3 regions of the Phyllobacterium sp. CL33Tsu genome follow, and region 1 is predicted to be linked to each of the others. Evidence: riboswitches for the same ligand, from Rfam matches in the RefSeq annotation. Region 1 holds a riboswitch; each other region holds the start of a gene.

Region 1 (3,276 bases):
GGTAACGAAGGAAGAGATCGCCGACCCGCAAAACCTCAAAATGTGGCTCACCGTCAATGGTGAGACGATGCAGAACGGCTCGACAAAAACCATGGTTTACGGCGTTGCCTTCCTCGTCTCCTATCTCAGCCAGTTCATGAGCCTGCAGCCCGGCGACATCATCTCGACTGGTACGCCGCCCGGTGTCGGGATGGGCATGAAGCCGCCGCGCTATCTCAAGGCGGGCGACGTCATTGAGCTTGGAATTGAAGGCCTTGGCAACCAGAAGCAGGTGGCGCGCGCCGACACCTGATCATTTGCGACAAACCAAAATTGAAAACGAGATTACTGGGCAATTTCAGGAGCAAGACATGACCCGCATCACCGATCTTCGGGTTTTCGACATCCGTTTCCCTACGTCGCAGGGGCTTGACGGTTCCGACGCGATGAACCCGGATCCGGATTATTCGGCGGCCTATGTCGTTCTTGATACGGACACGGATGGTCTTGCCGGGCACGGCCTCACATTCACTATCGGGCGCGGCAACGAGATTTGCTGCCTCGCCATCGAAGCGATGAAGCATCTCGTCATCGGACTTGAACTCGACTGGGTGAAGGAAAATCCGGGACGCTTTTGGCATTTCATCACTGGCGACAGCCAATTGCGGTGGATCGGGCCGGACAAGGGCGCCATGCATCTTGCCACCGGCGCCGTCGTCAACGCCGTCTGGGACTTGCTGGCCAAGGAAGCCGGCAAACCAGTCTGGCAGCTGGTCGGCGAGATGACGCCGGAGGAAATCGTCAACATTGTCGATTTCCGCTACCTGACCGATGTTCTGACCCGCGACGAGGCACTCGACATTCTGCGGAAAGCGGATGCCGGTAGGGCCGAACGCATCGCTGCCCTCAAGGCCGAAGGCTATCCTTGCTATACGACCTCCGCCGGTTGGCTGGGCTATTCCGATGAAAAACTGCGCCGGCTTTGCCAGGAGGCCGTCGACGCCGGCTTCAACCACGTCAAGATGAAGGTCGGGCGCGATCTCGAGGATGACATCCGCCGGCTGACGATTGCCCGCGAAGTGATCGGGCCTGATCGTATCCTGATGATCGATGCCAACCAGGTCTGGGAGATCAACGAGGCCATAGACTGGGTGAAGAAGCTTGCCTTCGTCAAGCCGTACTTCATCGAGGAACCGACGAGCCCGGACGATGTCGCCGGGCATCGCAAGATTCGCCAGGCGATCAAGCCGGTCAAGGTGGCGACCGGCGAGATGTGCCAGAACCGGATCATGTTCAAGCAGTTCATCGCTGAAGGTGCCATCGATGTGGTCCAGATCGATTCCTGCCGCATGGGCGGGCTCAACGAGGTGCTGGCGGTGCTGCTGATCGCGGCGAAATACAATCTGCCGGTCTGGCCGCATGCGGGTGGGGTTGGCCTCTGCGAATATGTGCAGCATTTGTCGATGATCGACTACATCGCGGTATCGGGCACCAAGGAGGGGCGGGTCATCGAATATGTCGATCATCTGCATGAGCATTTCGTCGATCCCTGCGACATTCGCAATGCCGCCTATATGCCCCCTTCGATGCCCGGGTTCTCGATCGAGATGAAGCCGGAATCGATCAGGCAATATCTGCATCGCCCAATGGTATGATCGGCGTCTGTGCCATAAATCGACAGCGCTTGGGGTCAAGGGTGCGGCGCACCATTTGACCGAAATGCTGCGTGTCGCCGTTCGTAAATGGGATGTCGTTTCCGCACCTATTCTTTTCCAAAGCCCGATGCTTTTATCGTGACCACTTGAGGTGCCGCTTTCTAGGGAAGGCGGAGAATTGGGAAGCCGGTTAAAACCCGGCGCTGCCCCCGCAACGGTAGTGGAGTAAAACGCGGCAAAACAGCCACTGGGAGTGCACCCCGGGAAGGCGCCGTGAAGTCTGAGAAGGCAACTCCAGAGCCCGGAAACCAGCCTTGAGGGAAAAAACCGACTGATCGCGGTGGGCGATCAAGGAGCATGGCTTTGTGCGGTCGACAAACGTTGGCTGTACGGACGTTCTTCTCCGTCACCACCAGTCAGTTCTTTGCAGGCTTAAGGCGAGGACGCGACATGGACATTCGCAATGAACTTCTCCGGAATCTCAGAACCCGGAAACCGGGCTACGGACTGGAACAGGCTTTCTACTCGGACCCAGACTATTACCGTCTCGACATGGAGACGATTTATTATCGCGACTGGCTGTTCATCGGCCATGATTGCGAAGTCGCCAAACCCGGCAATTATTTCACCGTGCAGGTCGGCGACTACCCCGTCGTCATCGTTCGCGACCGTCAGGGACAGATTCGCGCCTTCCACAATTCCTGCCGTCATCGCGGCTCGCGCATCTGCGCGGGTGACAAGGGGAGCTCGGCAAAGCTCGTCTGCCCCTATCACCAGTGGACGTACGAGCTCGATGGACGTTTGCTTTTTGCCCGCCAGATGGGAGACGATTTCGACGCGAGCCAGTTCAGTCTGAAAACGGTGCATTGCGAGAGCGTCGGCGGCTACATCTTCATCTGCCTGGCGCAGATCGCGCCCGATTTCACCCCGACACGCACCCTGCTCGAGCCGTACCTTGCGCCACACCGGCTGACGGAGACCAAGGTCGCCTTCCAGAGTTCGATCGTCGAGAAAGGCAACTGGAAGCTCGTCTGGGAGAATAACCGCGAGTGCTACCATTGCGCCGGCAACCATCCTGAGCTTTGCAAGACCTTCCCGGAGGCGCCGAGCGCCACCGGAATTCAGGGTTCGAAGGAAGATCCGGAAATGGTATCGCACTGGGACAAGTGCGAGGCTGCCGGTTTGCCAAGCGTATTCCGCATCGCTGAAGATGGGCAGTATCGGGCGACCCGTGTTCCGCTCATCAACAATGCCGAGAGCTATACTCTATCGGGCAAGCGCGCAGTCGGCCGTCAACTCAGCGACGACGTCAACGCCAGGAGCATAGGTTCACTGCTCCTCTACCATTATCCAACGACCTGGAATCACATCCTTGGCGACCATGCGATCTCTTTCCGTGTCTTGCCACTCGGTCCGAACGAGACGCAAGTCACGACCAAGTGGCTGGTTCACAAGGATGCGGTCGAGGGCGTCGATTATAATCTCGAAGATCTGACGCATGTCTGGCTGGAAACCAACGATCAGGACCGTCGCATCGTCGAGGAAAACGCGTTCGGCATTCGCTCGCCGGCCTATGAACCCGGTCCCTATTCGGTCGAGCATGAAGGCGGCGTCCTTCAATTCCTGGAATGGTATAGCAATG
Region 2 (3,276 bases), on a different contig from region 1:
GCATTTCTTATTGCTTGCCACTCTATCCCAAGCTTCCCGGGGCGCAACGTCCAAGGCAGGACTAGGAAGAGAAAGACATATCCGCTACTCAAAGCCCATGACACGCGCAATCATGTTGCAGGGAACCGGTTCAGATGTTGGGAAATCCGTCCTGGTGGCGGGTCTGTGCCGGCTTGCACACAAGCGCGGGCTGGTTGTCCGGCCGTTCAAACCGCAGAACATGTCGAACAATGCGGCGGTCAGCGATGACGGCGGCGAGATAGGCCGGGCGCAATGGTTGCAGGCGCTGGCCTGCGGTGTGCCGTCCTCCATCCACATGAATCCCGTGCTCCTGAAGCCGCAGTCGGAAACCGGCAGCCAGATCATCGTGCAAGGCAAGGTCTGGGGCCAGGCGAAGGGCCGGGACTACCAGAAGCTCAAGGGGCAACTGCTCGATGCCGTGATGCAGTCCTTTGACATCGTTTGCGATGGTGCCGATCTCGTCATCGTCGAGGGCGCGGGCTCGCCTGCCGAAATCAATCTGCGGGCTGGCGATATCGCCAATATGGGCTTTGCAACCCGCGCCAATGTGCCGGTCGTTCTCGTCGGCGATATCGACCGCGGCGGCGTCATCGCATCGATTGTCGGCACCCATGCGATCCTGCCGCCGGAGGATCGCGCCGCGATCATCGGCTATATCATCAATAAGTTTCGCGGCGACGTCTCGCTCTTCGACGAGGGGTTGGAAGCAATCACCCGGTTCACCGGTTGGCCTTCATTTGGCGTCGTGCCATGGCTGAAGGATGCTACCCGGCTTCCCGCGGAAGATTCCGTCGTGCTGGAGCGATTGGTAAAGGGGAACGGCCGCGCGCTGAAAGTCGCGGTGCCAGTGCTTGACCGCATTGCCAATTTCGACGACCTCGATCCGCTGATGGCCGAGGCTGATGTCGATGTCGTGTTTGTCCGAAGCGGGGAGCAACTGCCCGTCGATGCCGGTCTCGTCATCATCCCCGGGTCGAAATCGACGATCGGTGATCTTATACGCTTCCGGGAAAACGGCTGGGACAAGGACCTCAACCTTCACCGGCGTCGCGGCGGCTCGATCATGGGCATATGCGGTGGATATCAGATGCTCGGGCGCACGGTGCGCGACCCTGAGGGCATCGAAGGTGCAGCGACGGAAAGCGAGGGCCTCGGGCATCTCGATATCGAAACGGTGATGGAGCCGGAAAAGACCGTTCGCAATGTTGCGGCTCATTCGCTGCAATACGACGTGCCGCTGAGCGGCTATGAAATCCATCTTGGCAAGACGACCGGCCCGGATTGCAGCCGCCCGACGGCGATGATCAACGGCGTCGAGGATGGCGCGATTTCTGCCGACGGTAAGGTCTTTGGGACCTATATGCACGGGCTGTTCGGCACCGATGCCTATCGCTCCGCCTTGCTGCGTTCGCTGGGAATCAATGCAAATGCCTTCGACTACAGGGCGGGCGTCGATGCCGCGCTCGATTCGATAGCCGACCAACTGGCTGAAGTCCTCGATCTCCATGCATTGATCGCACGTTGAGTATGTAGACCTGTGCGAAATATTATCGGTTGCCCATCCTGGCGACGGATGACGAATACAGGAACACCGATCTCGAAGTGGTCCCTTGACTTTAGTAAAGCGAAAAACGTCGCGCGGTTTCGTTTGACATTCTCGGTGCTTGGTGAATAACGTTCAACCCATGATTGGTTCCCGTTCGGCCAAAGGCCATGGGATCAAAAGGGAATGCGACGGCCGTACCCATCAGGGCGGCCCTACCGCAGCCGACCCCGCGACTGTAGAGCGGCGAGGATTCATGCCAAGGCCTGAGGCGCAAGCCGAGGGCAGCCACTGGGAAACCGGGAAGGCGGCATTGATCCTGCGACCCGCGAGCCAGGAGACCTGCCAGTCATAGGGCAATGGTGCCCAAGACCGAAGGGGAATGTCCCTTCTGGCCCTGCACGGAGGTTGTTATGGCTGCACGTACTTCGACTACGATATCTCTCCCGCTCGCATCGCGTCTGACGACGGCGGTGGTTTCAATGCTGCTCGGCGTGTTCATCGTTTATGGCGTGGGTCTTTCCCATTCCGAAACGCTGCACGATACGGCGCACGATACCCGCCATTCCTACGGATTCCCCTGCCACTGAGGTTGGAGCCCGGCTGGATGTAATGATTCGGCCGCCACCGCTTAAGCATTGAAAACTGAGGGTTTATCTGGTCCGGGTGTCGTTTCGACAGCCCGGTGTCTTGATATGGGAATTCGGAGAGATATCGATGTTGGTTAAATATCTTCTGGCTACGATCGTGGCCGGTCTGTTTGCTGGTATTCTGTTGACGCCAGCCATGTATGTGCGCAGCGTGCCACTTATCCTGCACGCGGAAGAATATGAGAACGCCGCAGGCGGCCACGAGCACGAGCATGCCGCAGCGCCTGCCGCCGCCGGCGAGACAGCACCTGCCGTGGCGCCGCACACTCACGAAGAGGAAGAGGTAAGCCCGGCCCTGCCGTTCGGCCGCTTTGGTAACACCTTGCTGATCAATCTTGTCGCCGGAGCGGGTTTCGCTCTGATCACGGGCGCGGCCGCCCTGTTTCTTGGACGTAAGATCACCGTGCAGAACGGCATTTATTGGGGCCTCGCCGGGTTCTTCATCTTCAACCTTGCGCCATCGTTCAGCCTTGCGCCGGAACTGCCGGCTATGCCCGCCGCCGATCTCGCGACACGGCAAGCCTGGTGGCTCATCACGGTGCTGCTGACGGCGGGCGGCGTTTACTTTATCGTTCTGCGTGAGGAAATCTGGGCGAGGGTACTCGGCCTCGTGCTGATTGTTGCGCCGCATATCTATGGCGCTCCGGAAGCGGACGATCTTACTTCCGCCGTGCCGCCGACATTGGCATCCGAGTTCGCGGTATCGACGCTCGCGACCAACCTCTTCTTCTGGGTGGTGCTCGGCACTGCGCTCGGCTTTGCCATCCAGAGCTACGCGGCTTCGGAGCTTGAAGCCTGATGGCCGTGCTGGAGCGCGGGGTCACGTTTGTGCTCGGTGGCGCGCGCTCCGGCAAATCCTCCTTTGCCGAGGGACTGATCGAGTCATCCGGCAACGAAGCAATCTATCTTGCGACGGGCAGGGCGTGGGACGATGAGATGTCCGCTCGCATCGACCAGCACAAGGCGCGGCGCGGCGTCTTATGGACGACGGTCGAAGAACCGCTCGATTTGGTTTCCGCGTTGGAAGTGCATGCGGCCGAGGGCACAGCGGTTCTTGTCGAC
Region 3 (3,276 bases), on a different contig from region 1:
CGGATCGACCCAGATCGGCTTGCCGTCCTTGCGCCAGTAGAGCGAGAAGGTCCAGCGCGGCAGGCTTTCGCCCGGATACCATTTGCCCTGCCCGTAATGCAGGAAGCCGCCGGGCGCAAAGCGATCGCGCAGTCGGCGGATCAGCATGTCGGCCTTTTCGCGCTTGGTCGGGCCGACCGCATCGGTGTTCCATTCGCCGGATTCGAAATCGTCGATCGACACGAAGGTAGGCTCACCGCCCATGGTCAGCCGCACGTCGCGCTGCGTCAACATCGCATCGACCTTGTCGCCCAAAGCATCAAGCGCGGCCCAGGATTCGTCCGAGAACGGTTTGGTTATGCGCGGGTGTTCGGAGACCCGTGTCACATGCATGTCGAAATTGAACTCGACATTGGCGGGTTCGGCCATGCCGGAAATCGGTGCGGCGTTTCTGTAGTGCGGCGTTCCGGCGAGCGGAACATGGCTTTCGCCGGTCAGAAGGCCCGAGGTCGGATCAAGTCCGATCCAGCCCGCGCCCGGCAGATAAACCTCGCACCACGCGTGAAGGTCGGTGAAATCCTTGTTCGTGCCCGCCGGGCCATCAAGGGCGACGAGATCGGGTTTCAACTGGATCAGATAGCCGGAGACGAACCGGGCCGCGATGCCGAGATGGCGCAGGACCTGTACGAGCAGCCAGCTGGAATCGCGGCAGGAACCGGTCGCGACGCCCAGCGTCGTATCGGGCTCCTGCACGCCGGTTTCCATGCGGATGACATAGCCAACCTCACGCTGGATACGCGCATTGAGGTCGACGACGAAATTCACCGTATTGGTCGGGTTGCGGTCGACCGTTGCAAGAAACGCGCTCAGCAGCGGACCCGTTGGCTCCGGCTTCAGATAGATCGAGAGGTCGTCCCGGATATCCTCAGGATAGGCGAAGGGCCACGTCTCCGCGATGGGCTCGACGAAGAAATCGAAGGGATTGTAGACCGTCATGTCCGCAACGAGGTCGACCTCGATCTTCAGTTCGGTGACGGGCTCGGGAAACACAAAGCGGGCGAGAAAATTCCCGTAGGGATCCTGCTGCAGGTTGACGAAGTGATTGGAAGGACTGACTTTTAGGGAGTGGCTGAGAACCTTCGTACGCGAATGCGGCGCAGGCTGCAGGCGAATGACCTGAGGTCCGAGCATGATCGGACGGTCATATTTATAGTGCGTCAGATGGTAGACCGCAGCGTGAATTGCCATATCGCCTCAAATAACTGGCCGCGCATCGCGCGAAACAAACTGAAACCTAAACTACTCTCTTTCATAGGGCACGTCTTAAAATGTCCTATTGCCAATTATTTTAGCACTTGAGAATTTTGCCGTATAAACGTGCTTGCCAGCGGAGAAATCCCCGCATAGCATCCGCGCCGATGGTTTCTCCGGGATGACAACACCGGAGATGAAAAGGGAACACGGTGAGGCGTACCCAATAGGGACCGAGACCGTGGCTGCCCCCGCAACTGTAAGCGGCGAGCGTTGCCTGACGATGCCACTGATCGAACGATCGGGAAGGCCGGGCAAAGCTGAGACCCGCGAGCCAGGAGACCTGCCATCAAGCAAATGATTCGAACCGGACGGGGTGTACCGGGAGCGATGCGATGTTGCCGTTTACGGATGACCTTGAGCAACTGCTGAGGCGTGCCGTGATTGGAATATCCACGTTCCCTGTTCCTGTCCTCATGAAGGACAGGTATGCACATCGACCCTCATCATCATCATCGCCTGTGCCCGCACCCTGGCTGGATCCTGCCGGTTGACATTACTTCGCGTTTGCTATCATACGATATAACATTACATAATTTGATCGAAGTTTCCTGGGTGCGAAAATTTTCGATTGCCGGAAAACGCCAGCCATGAATTCCATCCTTCTCAGCGCTGACACGGTCAGCTATCGAATCGGCGGCAAGTGCCTGGTTGAAGCTGCATCGCTGCAAATTTCACGCGGATCGCGGCTCGCCATCATCGGTCCGAACGGCGCCGGCAAATCCACGCTGCTGCGGATGCTGGCGGGGCTTGCGGCGCCGACAAGCGGGGCCATTCACATTGAAGGCGAGAATATTAACCGCTTGACCCCGCTGGATCGGGCACGCCGCTTCGCCCTCGTCGGCCAGACGGATACGCCGGACCGCCAGTTGCGCGCCATCGACTATGTAGCGCTTGGCCGTATTCCGCATGGCGGGCGCTACAGCGCCGCGACGGACCGCGAGATTGTTGGGGAAGCCATGGATCGTGCCGGCGTAGAGTCATTTGCGGCGCGGACGGTTGGTTCGCTGTCCGGCGGCGAGCGGCAGAGGCTGCAGCTGGCGCGCGCTCTCGCCCAGCAACCGGCGATCCTGTTTCTCGACGAGCCGACCAATCACCTCGATCCGAAGGCACGCAGCGCCCTGCTTTCGCTCGTTTCCGGGCTCGGCATCACCACCGTCGCCGTCCTGCACGACCTGCCGCTCGTCGCGCCGTTCGCCAGCCATGTCGCCGTCATGCATGCCGGCAAGATCGTCGCCACCGGCACGCCCAACGAGACATTGACCCCGCGGATCGTCAGCGACGTGTTCGACCTCGACGTCCTGCGCCTGCGCCACCCGCATCAGGACCGCGAACTCATGGTGTTCGACGTTCCCGGCCCCGTTCAATCTGATAAGTCACGGAGACTCCCATGAAAAAAGCCCTCATCGCACTCGCGCTCACGCTGCTATCCGCGCCGGCATATGCCTTTCCGGTCACTGTCGACAATTGCGGCACGCCGCTGACCTTCGACGCGGCGCCGAAACGCGCCGTCATCCAGGATATCAACATGAGCGAGATGGCTTTCGCGCTCGGCCTCCAGCCCTCGATCGTCGGCGTGACCGGCATCACCGGCTGGTACAAGCTAGATGAAGCGTTCAAGAGGCAGCAAGGTTCGATCCCCGAGCTTGCACCCAAATATCCGACCATCGAGAACCTCGTCGCCGCCAATCCCGATTTCTTCTTTGCCGGCTGGTACTACGGCATGAAGCCGGGCGGCGACGTTACACCGGACACGCTCGCCCCCTACGGTATCAAGACGCTCGTCCTGACGGAGAGCTGCGTTCATCTCGACAAGAATCGTCCCGCCGCCTCGATGGATCTGCTGTATGGCGATATTGAAAAGCTCGGCAAGATTTTCGGCAGGGACGCCGAGGCCGACAAGCTGGTGTCTGGCTGGAAGGCGGAGCTTGCCGCGATCAAGGGCAAGATCGGCGGGAACGGCGACACCCGCGTCTTCCTGTATGA

The links. A riboswitch is a leader RNA that binds a small molecule or an ion and turns the genes downstream of it on or off. The one in region 1 is predicted to bind cobalamin.
Region 2: another riboswitch for cobalamin. It lies ahead of BM074_RS11645 (CbtB domain-containing protein); the one in region 1 lies ahead of BM074_RS18540 (aromatic ring-hydroxylating oxygenase subunit alpha).
Region 3: another riboswitch for cobalamin. It lies ahead of BM074_RS01785 (ABC transporter ATP-binding protein); the one in region 1 lies ahead of BM074_RS18540 (aromatic ring-hydroxylating oxygenase subunit alpha).

The regions. Positions count from the first base shown of each region.
Region 1 covers NZ_FORJ01000005.1:328,255-331,530, reverse strand. The annotation lists gene BM074_RS18550 (fumarylacetoacetate hydrolase family protein) at 1-292, shown strand, start outside; gene BM074_RS18545 (L-fuconate dehydratase) at 351-1,634, shown strand; cobalamin riboswitch at 1,767-1,966, shown strand; gene BM074_RS18540 (aromatic ring-hydroxylating oxygenase subunit alpha) at 2,085-3,276, shown strand, end outside.
Region 2 covers NZ_FORJ01000002.1:413,195-416,470, reverse strand. The annotation lists gene BM074_RS11650 (cobyric acid synthase) at 98-1,546, shown strand; cobalamin riboswitch at 1,695-1,929, shown strand; gene BM074_RS11645 (CbtB domain-containing protein) at 1,978-2,154, shown strand; gene BM074_RS11640 (CbtA family protein) at 2,282-3,013, shown strand; gene cobU (bifunctional adenosylcobinamide kinase/adenosylcobinamide-phosphate guanylyltransferase) at 3,013-3,276, shown strand, end outside.
Region 3 covers NZ_FORJ01000001.1:347,329-350,604, forward strand. The annotation lists gene BM074_RS01780 (transglutaminase family protein) at 1-1,227, opposite strand, end outside; cobalamin riboswitch at 1,382-1,596, shown strand; gene BM074_RS01785 (ABC transporter ATP-binding protein) at 1,881-2,684, shown strand; gene BM074_RS01790 (ABC transporter substrate-binding protein) at 2,681-3,276, shown strand, end outside.